DNA from 3 places in the Qipengyuania pelagi genome. Region 2 is predicted to be linked to each of the others. Evidence: predicted binding sites of a transcription regulator. Region 2 holds the regulator's gene; each other region holds the start of a gene.
The links. The regulator LexA, encoded in region 2, represses DNA repair genes until DNA is damaged. The targets are predictions, from matches to a motif close to GTTCCNCNCTTGTTCT.
Positions count from the first base shown of each region.

Region 1: GRI47_RS07955 (DNA recombination protein RmuC) is a predicted target of LexA. The motif match lies at 1,608-1,623, and genes of this name have one in related genera.
Region 3: recA (recombinase RecA) is a predicted target of LexA. The motif match lies at 2,459-2,474, and genes of this name have one in related genera.

Region 1 covers NZ_WTYD01000001.1:1,601,494-1,605,704, forward strand. The annotation lists gene GRI47_RS07955 (DNA recombination protein RmuC) at 146-1,603, opposite strand; gene GRI47_RS07960 (four-helix bundle copper-binding protein) at 1,708-2,106, shown strand; gene GRI47_RS07965 (hypothetical protein) at 2,138-2,326, opposite strand; gene GRI47_RS07970 (peptide deformylase) at 2,359-2,925, opposite strand; gene recR (recombination mediator RecR) at 2,957-3,553, opposite strand; gene fmt (methionyl-tRNA formyltransferase) at 3,606-4,211, shown strand, end outside.
Region 2 covers NZ_WTYD01000001.1:1,104,195-1,108,405, reverse strand. The annotation lists gene GRI47_RS05435 (ComEC/Rec2 family competence protein) at 1-1,023, shown strand, start outside; gene GRI47_RS05430 (VOC family protein) at 1,141-1,518, opposite strand; gene lexA (transcriptional repressor LexA) at 1,565-2,272, opposite strand; gene GRI47_RS05420 (molybdopterin molybdotransferase MoeA) at 2,362-3,540, opposite strand; gene moaC (cyclic pyranopterin monophosphate synthase MoaC) at 3,537-4,010, opposite strand; gene trpC (indole-3-glycerol phosphate synthase TrpC) at 4,007-4,211, opposite strand, start outside.
Region 3 covers NZ_WTYD01000001.1:1,456,977-1,461,187, reverse strand. The annotation lists gene GRI47_RS07215 (response regulator) at 1-2,423, shown strand, start outside; gene recA (recombinase RecA) at 2,551-3,612, shown strand; gene GRI47_RS07205 (glutathione S-transferase family protein) at 4,046-4,211, shown strand, end outside.

The DNA of each region.
Region 1 (4,211 bases), 500 kb from region 2:
AAAAAGCCTCACATGCAAGTTGGCGCCATGGGCATCCTAAGAACCGCAACGAGCCATTTCATGGGGTTAATCCACGATTAGCGAAGAAACGAGCATGGGAAAATCGAATCCGCCTATCGAAGGCGCAATCTGATCACTCCGAATATTACGGCCTATCGCTGCTCTCGGCCAGTTGCGGCGCGTCCACGGCATCCAGATCCTGCGCAGTGTAGCGCGGTGTGCCTTCGACCAGGGGGACCTCGTCGATCTCCCGCTTGCCGATCTCGATGCCCTTTTCCTGCATCCGCCGGGCCGAGGTCAGCACGTTGCGTTCGAAGCTCCCGACGAAGCTGTTGTAATTCTTTACGGCCGATTCCAGCCCGCTCCCCATCCGCTTGAGATGCTGCGAGGCGGTTTCGAGCCGTCCGTAGAGTTCGGTTCCGATCCGCCCGATCTCGCGCGCTTCGTTGGCCAGCGCATCCTGCCGCCAGACCTGCGCGACGGTGCGGGCTATGGCGACGAGATTGGTCGGCGTCGCCAGCAGGACCTTTTTCTCGAAGGCGAAATCCCAGAGTTCGGGGTCCGCGTCGAGCGCGGCGGCCACGAAGTGCTCCCCCGGCACGAACATGACGACATAGTCCGGCGCGTCTTCGAACTGGCTCTGATAGCTTTTCGCGCCGAGCGTCTGGACATGGTTGCGCATCGACTGGGCGTGGAGCTTCAAATGCCGCTTGCGCTCGCTCTCGTCCTCCGCCTCGAACGCGGCCTGATAGGCGTTGAGCGAGACCTTCGAATCGATCACCAGCTTCTTCTGGCCGGGCACGTTGACGATGGCATCGGGTCGCAACCGGCCCTCTTCGGTGTCGATCGACTGTTCGAGCTGGAAATCGGTATGCTGGGCCAACCCGCATTGTTCGAGCAGGTTCTGCAACGCCCGTTCGCCCCAGCGCCCGCGCGCCTTGGGCGCGTTGGTGAGCGAATTGCCGAGCCGCTGCGCCTCGCGCCGGACCTCTTCCTGCCCCAGCCGCATCTGTTCGATCTGGGTCGCCAGCGAGGAAAAGGCATTGGTGCGCTTCTCCTCCAGCGCCGCGACCTGATCCTCGTATTTCTTTAACCGATCACCCACCGGCTGGAGCAGCGCGCGGATCTTCTCTTCCGAGGATCGCTCCGAATGGCCGAAGCGTTCGGCGGCGCGCTCCAGGAACGCCTCCTGCGCCTTGCCGAGCACCGCCGAGCCGGTGTTCTGAAATTCCTTCAGCAATTCCTCGCGTGCCTCGACCAACAGGCGCTTCTGCTCGTCGAAATTGGCGGTCTTTTCGCGCAAGGTGGCGAGTTCGGACGACAGCGCGCCATTGGTGCGCCGCAACTCCTCCAGCGCACTCTCATGCGCCGCGCGCGTCTCGCGCAATTCTTCCGACAGCGCATCGGCCCGCCCCGCCCGCTCGCGCGCGGCCTCGAGATCGGCGAAGGTGCGAAGATATTTCGCATCCAGCTCGCGCGCTTCCGAATCGCGCTCCGCATGGCGGGCTTTCCACTCCGCCACCGGGCGCGAACCGAAGAAATACCCGAGCCCCAGGCCGATCAGAAGCGCAGCGAGGATGAAGACGATTACAATACTATCCATCGCCGGAACATAGCTGGAACGCAGCCTGTAGGAAAGACCGCAGCTCTATCGTCATGGAACAATCCCCAGCCCCGGCCGCTCATCAGGCGAAGGAGACCAACACTATGTCGATCAAGGAAATGATCCAGGACCACCCGCAAGTCGGCGAAGGCTATACCGACGAACTCGGCCAGGCAGTGAAGCACGCCATGTATGGCGCGGCGATCATGAACAGTTGCGCTGATGCCTGCCTCGCCGAGCCGAATGCGGGCGAGCGGGCGGAGTGCATCCGTCGCTGCCTCGACGCGTCCGACGCCTGCACCGCGTTCTACCGCATGGGCAGCCGCCGCACGGGTGGCAATGTGCCAGCGATCAAGGCAATCGGCGAAGCGGTGCTGGTGGCGGTGAAAGCCTGCCACGATCTGTGCAAGATGCATGACGACGCGCATTGCAAGCGCTGCGCGAAAATGTGCGAGGAAATCCTGGCAGACGTGCGCAAGGCGCTCGACACGATGGACCGGTAATCGGGCCCACCGATGACCTTGCGGGGCTGGACTAGCGTCCGGCCCCGCGATGTTTCAACCAGAGATTGATCAGCAGGCGAAATCCGATGGTGAAGACGACGAAATAGATCGCGAACCGGATCGCGAGCTCGTCGAACCCCATACCCTCGTCCAGCCGTTTCCAGGTGCACATCAGCAGCGCATAGAGCAGCCCCGCGACCGAGGCCGTGTGCCACCCCATTGCGGGTGCGGGTGGACTGCCGCCAGGTTCGCTCAAGCGGCTTCGCGCAGTTTCTTGAGCTTCTTCAATGCCATGCTGCGCTTCAGCCGCGAGAGATGGTCGATGAAGAGAATGCCCTCGAGATGGTCCATCTCGTGCTGGATACAGGTCGCCATCAGGCCTTCCATATCCTCTTCATGGGTTTCCCCTTCGAGATCCTGATACTGCACCCGGCAGGTTGCGGGCCGGTCGACATCGGCGAAGATGTCGGGAACCGAAAGGCAGCCTTCCTGATAGCTGGCCAGCTCTTCCGCCGGGTCGAGAATCACGGGATTGACGAATACCCGCGGTTCCTTCTTCGTCGGATAGTGGACGTGGGAATGGCCGCCGTGATTGCACTCTTCGGGCTCGGCATCCTCGTCTTCCGGCTGGAGATCGATGACGAGCACGCGCTTCGGCACGCCCACCTGGATCGCGGCGAGCCCGATGCCCGACGCATCGTACATCGTGTCGAACATGTCGGAGACGAGTGTCTTCAGCTCGTCATCGAATTCGGTGACGGGGGTCGAGACGGTCTTGAGCCGGGGGTCCGGCACTTCGAGGATTTCATGGATAGCCATCTCGGCGAGATAGGCGCGAAGCGCGCGATTCTCAAGAGACCGGTCGCCGCGCCCTCAAGGCCTGCGCCAGCGTGCCCTCGTCGAGATAGTCGAGTTCGCCCCCCACCGGGAGACCGTGGGCCAGTTGCGTGATCCTGAGGGGAAAATCCTCCAGCCGTTCGGCGAGGTAATGCGCGGTGGTCTGCCCCTCCAGCGTGGCGTTCATCGCGAGGACGACCTCGTCCACCCCGCCCGCCTCTATCCGCGCCATCAGGGAGGCGACGTTCAAATCCTCGGGCCGCACTCCGTCGAGCGCGGACAGGCGCCCGCCGAGCACGTGATAGGTCCCCGCGAATAGCTTCGCCCGGTCGAGCGCCCACAAATCCGCGACATCCTCTACCACGCAGAGCGATTTCGCGTCGCGGCGCGGGTCGGAGCAGATGCCGCACGGATTGCGCGTGTCGACATTGCCGCAAATGTCGCATTCGACCAGCGCCTCGCCCACCTGCGCCAGAGCTTCCAACAACGCGGGCAAAGCGCTTTCCCGCCGCTTGACCAGCCACAGCACCGCGCGCCGTGCGCTGCGCGGCCCCAGGCCCGGCAGGCGGGCGAGCGCGGAAGCGAGGGTTTCGATTTCTTGCGATGCCATGGCCTGACAGATAGGGGCGCGGCACGAACAGAGAAAGGCTCGCTGCCCCGTCATGCGCATAATCTTCATGGGAACGCCCGATTTCGCGGTGCCGACATTGCAGGCGCTGGTCGATGCCGCGCATGAGGTGGTGTGCGTCTACACCCAGCCGCCCCGTCCCGGCGGACGGCGCGGGCGCGAGCTGACGCCTTCGCCGGTTCAAAGCCGCGCGGAGGATCTGGGGATCGAGGTGCGCCACCCGACCTCGCTGAAATCCGCCGAGGAGCAGGCGCGTTTCGCGGACCTGGAGGCCGATGTCGCTATCGTCGCGGCCTATGGGCTGATCCTTCCCCAGGCAGTGCTCGACGCGCCCAAGCATGGCTGCCTCAACGTCCATGCCTCCATCCTGCCAAAATGGCGGGGCGCGGCGCCGATCCACCGGGCGATCATGGCGGGCGATCCGGTGACGGGGGTGACGATCATGCAGATGGAAGCGGGATTGGACACCGGACCTATGCTGGCCTTCGCGAGGACGCCGGTCGAGGACAAGACGACCGGCGAACTTACCGAGGAGCTCGCCCAGATCGGCGCGCAATTGATGGTCGGCACGCTGATCGACCTCGCGGCGCTGCATCCGCTCGAACAGGACGACGACAAGGCGACCTATGCCGCCAAGATC
Region 2 (4,211 bases):
CTCTGGCCTGAATCGCTTGTGGGACCCAGCTTTCAGATGAGCTTCGCTGCGGTGATCGCCATCGTCGCTTTGCACAATGCTAGCTGGGCCAAGCGGTTTCTAGCGCCGCGCGAGCAGAGCTGGCTGGCGCGGACCGGGCGCCGGATCGCCATGTTGTTCGCGACCGGGCTGCTGATCGAATTCGCGCTGATGCCGATCGTGCTGTTCCATTTCCATCGTGCGGGCGTCTACGGCGCTTTCGCGAATGTGCTGGCGATCCCGCTGGTAACCTTCGTGACGATGCCGCTGCTGGCGCTGGCCCTGTTGCTCGATCTGGTCGGGGCGGGCGCACCTGCCTGGTGGGCGGCGCAAGTGTCGCTCGATCTCCTGCTGGGTCTCGCACGGTTTACCGCGGCCCAGCCCGGCGCGGTGAAGTTGATGCCGCAAATGGGGTTGGGCACGGTGCTGGTGATCGTGGGCGGGCTGCTATGGCTGGCGCTGTGGCAGGGAAGGGCGCGGCTGTGGGGACTGATACCGGTCGCGATCGGTGTGGTGGTCTTCCTGTCGACGCCAATACCGGACATCCTGATCACCCGCGATGGGCGCCATGTCGGCGTGACCGGCGAGAGCGATCGGCTGCTGGTGCTGCGCGACAGCCGCTCGGGTTTCGCGCGCGACAATCTGCTGGAGCTGGCGGGCGCGGAGGGCGAGGTACTGCTCTTCGAGGAATGGCCCGGTGCGCGGTGCAGCCGGGATTTCTGCGTCCTGTCGCTGGAGCGGGGCGGGCGCGAATGGCATGTGCTGATGGCGCGCAGCCGCGACATGGTCGAGGAACGCGCCCTCGCCGCCGCCTGCGAGCGTGCGGATATCGTGATCGCGGACCGCTTCCTGCCGCGAAGCTGCCAGCCCGCCTGGTTGAAGGCGGATGGACGCTTTCTCAGGCGCGAGGGCGGAACCGCGATCTACCTCGAACGCGAGACCATCCGCACGGTCGCGCAATCGCAGGGCGAGCATGGTTGGTGGCAGGGGGATCGCGGGCGATAATTTTACGGCGATCGAGCTTAGAGATCTTACGCCCCAACCCTCGAGAATGGCGGCAAAGAGCACTATCCCGCAGTCATCCTGCCACTCAGCTTCAGCCTCACTGTGGAATCAGTTTACTCAGACGGACCCGCACGGTGTCCGAGCTTCCGTCAATTCGATTCGATTGCCGAACGGATCGTCAACGTAACATCGCTTGAAACCCGCAAGCGGTTCGTCCTCCGCGACCGAAAAGCCCGCTTCGGCAAGGCGCTTCGCCAGATCGAAGAGATCGGCAACGCGAAACGCAGGATGCGCCTTGCGAGCAGGACGAAAGTCAATTTCCACGCCAAGGTGCACCTTGATCGCCCCGCTCTCGAACGAGCACCCGCCTCGTTGGGCGAGATGGGGCGGCTTCGGCACTTCCGGGATACCCAGAAGCCCCGCGTAAAAATCGCGCGCCTCGTCCTCGCCGCCAGAAGGCATGGCAAGCTGAACGTGGTCGAGCCCCACGATCATCGAACAGAAGCCGCCTTTCTGATCGCGAACGCCTCCCTTACCCCTATCAGTGATAGCGGCGCAAAAGCCCCGCCAGCTTACCCTGCACCTGCACCTGCGTCGGGTTGTAGATTTGCGCTTCATAGGACGCATTCGCCGGATCGAGCCGGACGCGACCGTTTTCGCGGCGCAGGAATTTAAGCGTCGCTTCCTCGTTATCGACCAGCGCCACCACGATCTCGCCATCGCGCGCCGTGTCGGTGCGGCGGATCAGGGCATAATCACCATCGAAAATTCCGGCCTCGATCATGGAATCGCCCGATACTTCGAGCGCATAGTGATCGCCCGGACCGAGCAGGGCTGCGGGCACGGGCAGGCTGCTCTGGCCTTCGATCGCTTCGATCGGCGCCCCGGCGGCGATGCGCCCGTGGAGCGGAATTTCCAGAACATCGTTGGCCGGTTCGGGCGCTCGTGCAGCGACAGCGGCGCCGACCAAATCGTTCGCCGCACTCGGTACGCCAGCCGATGCGGCGTTGCGCGCTCGGGGGCTCGAAACGGCTTCTTCCGGGGTCTTGAGGACTTCAAGCGCACGGGCCCGATTGGGCAGGCGGCGAATGAAGCCGCGTTCTTCCAAGGCGGAAATCAGGCGATGCACGCCCGACTTGCTCTTGAGGTCGAGCGCCTCCTTCATCTCTTCGAAGGAGGGCGAAATCCCGGTTTCTTCCAGCCGGGTCTGGATGAAGCGGATCAGTTCGTGCTGCTTGGCGGTCAGCATGGTGCAAGGCTCCTCAAGTTCGGATCCGACCCCATTCCAATGCAGGTCGTGAACGAATGAGGAACAATTAGGCAACCATTTCCTTCAAGTCAAGCGATTGCGCCATTTTCGAGCAGGTAGCATGAGACGAGCGCGCCTTCCGCTTGCACAGGTGCGCCGATCGGCCGGTCGATCAGGACATCGGCCCGGGCTAGCGCGGCGAGCGCGCTGCTGTCCCGCTCGTCGATTAGCGTGGCGCCTTCCGGCGATAAACGGGCGCGCAGGAACTCACGCCGCGTCCCGGCAGCGGGCAGTACACCTGCAAGCGGGAGGTTGATCGGCTGCGGGAGGGCGCGCTCTGATCCCGCCATTCGGCGCAAGGCGGGCAGGGCGAACAGGAATGCCGTGACGAAGGTGGATACCGGATTTCCGGGCAGGCCCAGCATCAGCTGAGAACCGCGCCGCGCGACGATCAGCGGCTTGCCTGGCCGGATTGCAACCCGCCAGAAATCCAATGTGAAGCCCGCGCGCTCCAGAGCGGGCTTGATCAGATCGTGCTCGCCTACCGAGGCACCGCCCGAGGTCAGCACCAGATCGGCGTCTTTCGCGTCGTCGAGGGCATTCACCACGGCCTCCAAGCGGTCGGGCACCAGCACGCGACTGCTCACCTCCGCGCCCACAGATCCGACCATGCACGCTGTCATCGCGCCGTTCGAAGCGGGCAGGCCGTCGGGCGGACAATCCACCGGATCGGCGCGTAATTCGTCGCCGCATTCGAGGATCGCCACGCGCGGTCGGCGGGTCACACCGATGGTTCCGACGCCCGCAGTTCGAGCGAGGGCGATATGCGGCGCGGCCATACGAGTTCCCGCCGCGAGCAGCGTGTCCCCCGTTTTGAAGTCGAATCCCCGGCGGCGAATGTGGCGGCCGGGCGTGGGCAGCGGATCGGCTCGAAGGACAGCCTGCGCGAGGCTCGCATCTTCCTTCACCACGATCCGGTCCGCTCCTTGGGGAAGCGCGGCCCCGGTCGATATGGCGACCGCCTGTCCTGGGCTTAGCGCGCGATCGAAGGCGTGCCCGGCCCGCGCTTCTCCGATTACGGCCCACGGCCCTTCGCCCGATGCCGCGAACCCGTCCATGGCCGAGAGATCGGCGTAGGGCTGGGTCCGCCGCGCGACCAGTGCCTCGCGCAGATAACGCCCTCCGCTTTCGTCGACAGGGATTTGTTCCGCCTCCAGCGGCGCGATCGATGACAGCAGCCGCTCCCACGCTTCGTCGAGCGTGATCACGGATCGACGCGCCAGTGGCCGGACTTGCCGCCCGTCTTCTCGATCAGACGCACGCCATCGATCACCATCGCGCGGTCCACTGCCTTGCCCATGTCGTAAAGCGTGAGCAGCGCGACGCTGGCGGCGGCCATCGCTTCCATCTCGACTCCCGTGCGCCCGGTGCAGGAGGTGGTGGCAGTGACGCGGATGGCATCGCTCTCGCGGGCGAATTCGACAGTTACGGCATCAAGCGCGAGCGGATGGCAGAGGGGGATCAGCTCGCCCGTCCGCTTCGCCGCCATGATCCCCGCAATGCGCGCTGTGGCGAGCGCATCGCCCTTGGGTCCGGTCCCGTCCCACAAGGCCGAGAGCGCCGCGTCCGACATGCGGATGCGCCCTTCGGCGATGGCCTTGCGCTGCGTTTCCGGCTTGGCGCCGACATCGATCATGCGCGCCGCGCCGTGTTCGTCGAGATGGGTAAGTCCACTCATCCTTCTAGCAATGTGCGGGTCGCGGCGGTGACATCGGCTTGCCGCATCAGGCTTTCCCCGACGAGGAAGCTGCGCACGCCCGACCGGGCCAGACGCTGGCAATCGTCATGCGAGGCGATTCCGCTTTCGCCCACCAGTAGCGTATTTTGAGGTGCGAGAGCAGCCAGACGCTCGGTGGTGGCGAGATCGGTGGTGAAGGTC
Region 3 (4,211 bases), 350 kb from region 2:
TTTCGGCGACGCTGATCTGGCTCGTGGGCGGATCGACGCTGGTCGCCGCCGCCTATGTCGGTGGCTTGCTGACCCTTACGCTTGCCCTGCTGCTCGCCAGCCGGCTGCGCGCGGCACCGGCGGATGAAGGGCTGGGCCAGCCGGATTGGTCGGTCACCCATGCGGCGATCGAGAACCGCCGCCGCGCCATCGCGATCACCGACCGCGCCAATCGCGTGACCTGTGCGAACACCTGCTACGAGGAATGGTTCGGGGGCGGGGCCGCGCCGATGGAACTCGGCTTCGATACGGCAGATCGCGAAAAGCTGGCCGCTGCGGCAAAAGCCGCCTGGCGGGACGGCGAGGGCACGGCGGAAAGCCTCGCCTTCAACGCGACCGGCAAACCTTATTCGCTGCAAGTCCATCGCAGCGGGCGGGGCGAGGACTATCTCGTCTGGCGTTTCAGCGAGATCGTGGTCGCCAACAGCTATGACGGAGTTGCCGAGCGGATTTCCGGCCCGTTCGGCTACATGATGTCGCGCGCAGGGATCGAAGTCGCGCTCGTCGCCAGCGATGGCGTGGTGATGGCCCACACGCCGGGCCTCGCCATGCGCGCCACGGGCAATCCCGAGGCGGACCTCAAGGGAAGCGAATTCGTCCAATTGCTGCGCACCGACGATCGCGACCGGATCTTCTTCGCCCGCGAAGGGCAGCAGGGGACGCCGCAGACCCTCGTGCAGATATCGCTGGAAGCCGATCGCAAGGCGCGCGGGGCTGGCTCCGATCCGGCCTCGGCTGTGCCCGCGCCCTCGACGATGGTGCTGATCGACGGTCAGGTCGGGATCGGCAATCGCGCCGATGCGAGCCGGACGGCGGCGGTCCCACAGCTCGAGGCGCTGCTCGCCGCGCTGCCGCTCGGCCTCGCCCTGACCGATCGCGACGGCAGGTTCCTGTTCGCCAACAAGGCCTTCCTGCGCGCGATCGAGCGCGAGCAGGAGGGCTTGCCGCAATACCCTTCCGATCTCGTCGTGCGCGAGGACAAGGGGCCTCTGTCCGATACGGTGCGCCGCTTCGCGCGGGGCTCGGCGGCGAGCGGGGACATGGCCGTCAGGCTGGCGGGCGACAAGGAGGAGCCGATCTCGCTCGGCCTTGCGGGTGTGCGCGGGCTGGGCGATGCGGCGGTGCTCTTATCGCTGAGCGATTCGACCGAGGAGAAGCGCCTGCGCCGTCAGGTCGCCCAGGCCACCAAGATGCAGGCGGTCGGCCAGCTCGCGGGCGGCGTGGCGCATGATTTCAACAACGTGCTGACCGCGATCATCGGCTATTGCGACCTCATGCTGCTGCGCCACACGCCGGGTGACAGCGATTATGACGACATCCAGCAGATCAAGGCCAATTCCAATCGCGCGGCCAGCCTTACGCGGCAATTGCTTGCGTTCAGTCGCCAGCAGACGCTGCGTCCGGTGGTGCTGCAATTGCCCGACGTCGTCAGCGAGGTCAGCCAGCTGTTGAAGCGGCTGATGGGCGACCGGATCGAATACTCGATCCGCCACGACCGCGAACTCGGCCCGGTGCGTGCCGACCCGCAGCAGCTGGAACAGGTCATCATCAATCTCGCCGTCAACGCGCGTGACGCGATGCACGCCTACGGACAGAATGCGCCTGCCGACTGGAAGGGGCGCCTGACGCTCGCGACCCGGCGCGTTTCCGCGCGCGACGTGCGCAAGATGGGCGTCGATATCATGCCCGCCGACGATTACACCGTGCTGATCGTGCAGGACACGGGCGGGGGCATTCCGCGCGACGTGATCAACAAGATCTTCGAACCCTTCTTCACCACCAAGGAACAGGGGAAGGGCACCGGGCTGGGCCTGTCGACGGTCTACGGGATCGTGAAGCAATCGAACGGCTTCATCTTCGCCGACAACGTCCAGGGGCCGGACGGGAATCCGGCGGGCGCGCGTTTCACCATGTATCTTCCCGTCCATCGCGGCGAGATGCCGCGCGCCACCAAACCGCGCCGCGCCGAAAGCGAAAAGGCCAGCGAATGGTCGGCGGGCGGGAAACTGCTCCTGGTCGAGGACGAGGATACGGTGCGCGCGGTGGCGGAACGGGCGCTGACCCGCGCGGGCTATGCCGTGACCACCGCCAGCGATGGCGAGATCGGGCTCGGCATCGTCGCGAATTCGGGCGAGACGTTCGATCTCGTGGTCTCGGACGTGGTCATGCCGGTGATGGACGGACCCGCCATGGCGCGCGCGATCCGCAGGGTGATGCCCGATGTCCCGATCCTCTTCATGTCGGGCTATGCCGAGGAGCATCTGCGCAACGAGATCGACATCGAGAACATGCACTTCATCCCCAAGCCCTTCAGCGTCCAGCAGATCAACGCCAAGGTCGCCGAGGTGCTGAGCCTTCAGAAATCGGCGCGCGAGACGGCCTGAGCGGAGCACCCGGATGCGGGCCGGAAAATAATTCCGTTCCCCCCTTGTTCTCTTGGAACAGAAGCAGTACATACCGCTTCGGTTGATGAGTCGATCGCGGCTCTAGGCAGAGAAGAAGGGACATGTCATGGCGGCCAGTCTGAAGCTCGTGGATAGCAAGGAAAATTCCGTGGACCGTCAAAAGGCACTCGACGCCGCGCTCGCGCAGATCGATCGCGCATTCGGCAAGGGTTCGGCGATGAAGCTGGGCCAGAAGGAAGCGATGAACGTGGAATCGATTTCCACCGGATCGCTCGGCCTCGATATCGCGCTCGGTGTGGGCGGCCTGCCCAAGGGCCGCGTGGTCGAGGTCTACGGGCCGGAAAGCTCGGGCAAGACCACGCTGGCGCTGCATGTCATCGCCGAAGCGCAGAAGGCCGGCGGCACCGCCGCCTTCGTCGATGCGGAACACGCGCTCGATCCGGTCTATGCCAAGAAGCTGGGCGTGAATATCGACGAGCTGATCGTCTCGCAGCCCGATACCGGCGAACAGGCGCTGGAAATCACCGATACGCTGGTTCGCTCCAACGCGATCGACGTGCTGGTGGTCGATTCGGTCGCCGCGCTGGTTCCGCGTGCCGAGATCGAGGGCGAGATGGGCGATAGCCATGTCGGCCTCCAGGCGCGCCTGATGTCCCAGTCGCTGCGCAAGCTGACGGGTTCGATCAACCGCTCCAAGTGCATGGTGATCTTCATCAACCAGCTGCGCATGAAGATCGGCGTGATGTACGGCAATCCCGAGACGACGACCGGTGGTAACGCGCTCAAATTCTACGCCTCTGTCCGTCTCGACATCCGTCGCACCGGCCAGATCAAGGATCGCGACGATATCATCGGCAATGCGACGCGCGTGAAGGTGGTCAAGAACAAGGTCGCCCCACCGTTCAAGCAGGTCGAATTCGACATCATGTATGGCGAAGGGATCTCCAAGATCGGCGAAATTCTCGATCTCGGCGTCAAGGCGGGGATCGTGGAGAAGTCCGGCTCATGGTTCAGCTATGACAGCATCCGCATTGGCCAGGGACGCGAGAACGCGAAGAATTACCTCAAGGAAAATCCCGAAGTTTGCGACCGGTTGGAAGCCGCCATTCGCGGCAAAACTGACGAAGTCGCCGAGGAGATGATGACCGGTCCTGACGCGGAGGACTGAGCGTTTCTTCTCAAGCGGGTGCCACGGCCTTCCCAGCGACAGGCCGAGTCCCGAAATAGGCATCCGAACACGCGGAAAGCCGGTTCCGGCGAGGATTGTCCAAGGGACACTTCGCGGCACCGGCTTTTCGCGTTTTTACGCGGTGTGTGGCGTGTCTTCTGCATCTTCCGTTTCAGCTGGCGAGGGCGGGATAATTTCACACGAAGACCCGAAGACACCAAGCCACTTTTCGTCCCGCCGGGCCGCTAAGGCACAGCTCCCGCTTCCGGTGAAGCTGCGAGCGCACGTCACTGACCTGCACTCTTCGTGTCTTCGTGTCTTCGCGTGATGAAAGCCGACCAGTCCACGCTCTCTCCCCGCGTGAAGACCATTGTCGCCGCCCACGGCACGCGCCTACACACGCTTTACCCCTATCAGTTCGCGGAGCGTGCCCATGACCATCACCGTCCACCATCTCAACAACAGCCGCTCGCAACGCATTCTCTGGCTGCTCGAGGAGCTCGGGGTCGATTACGACATCGTGGCCTATCAGCGCGACGCCACCACCAATCTCGCCCCGGCGGCGCTGAAGGACGCGCACCCGCTCGGCAAGTCACCGC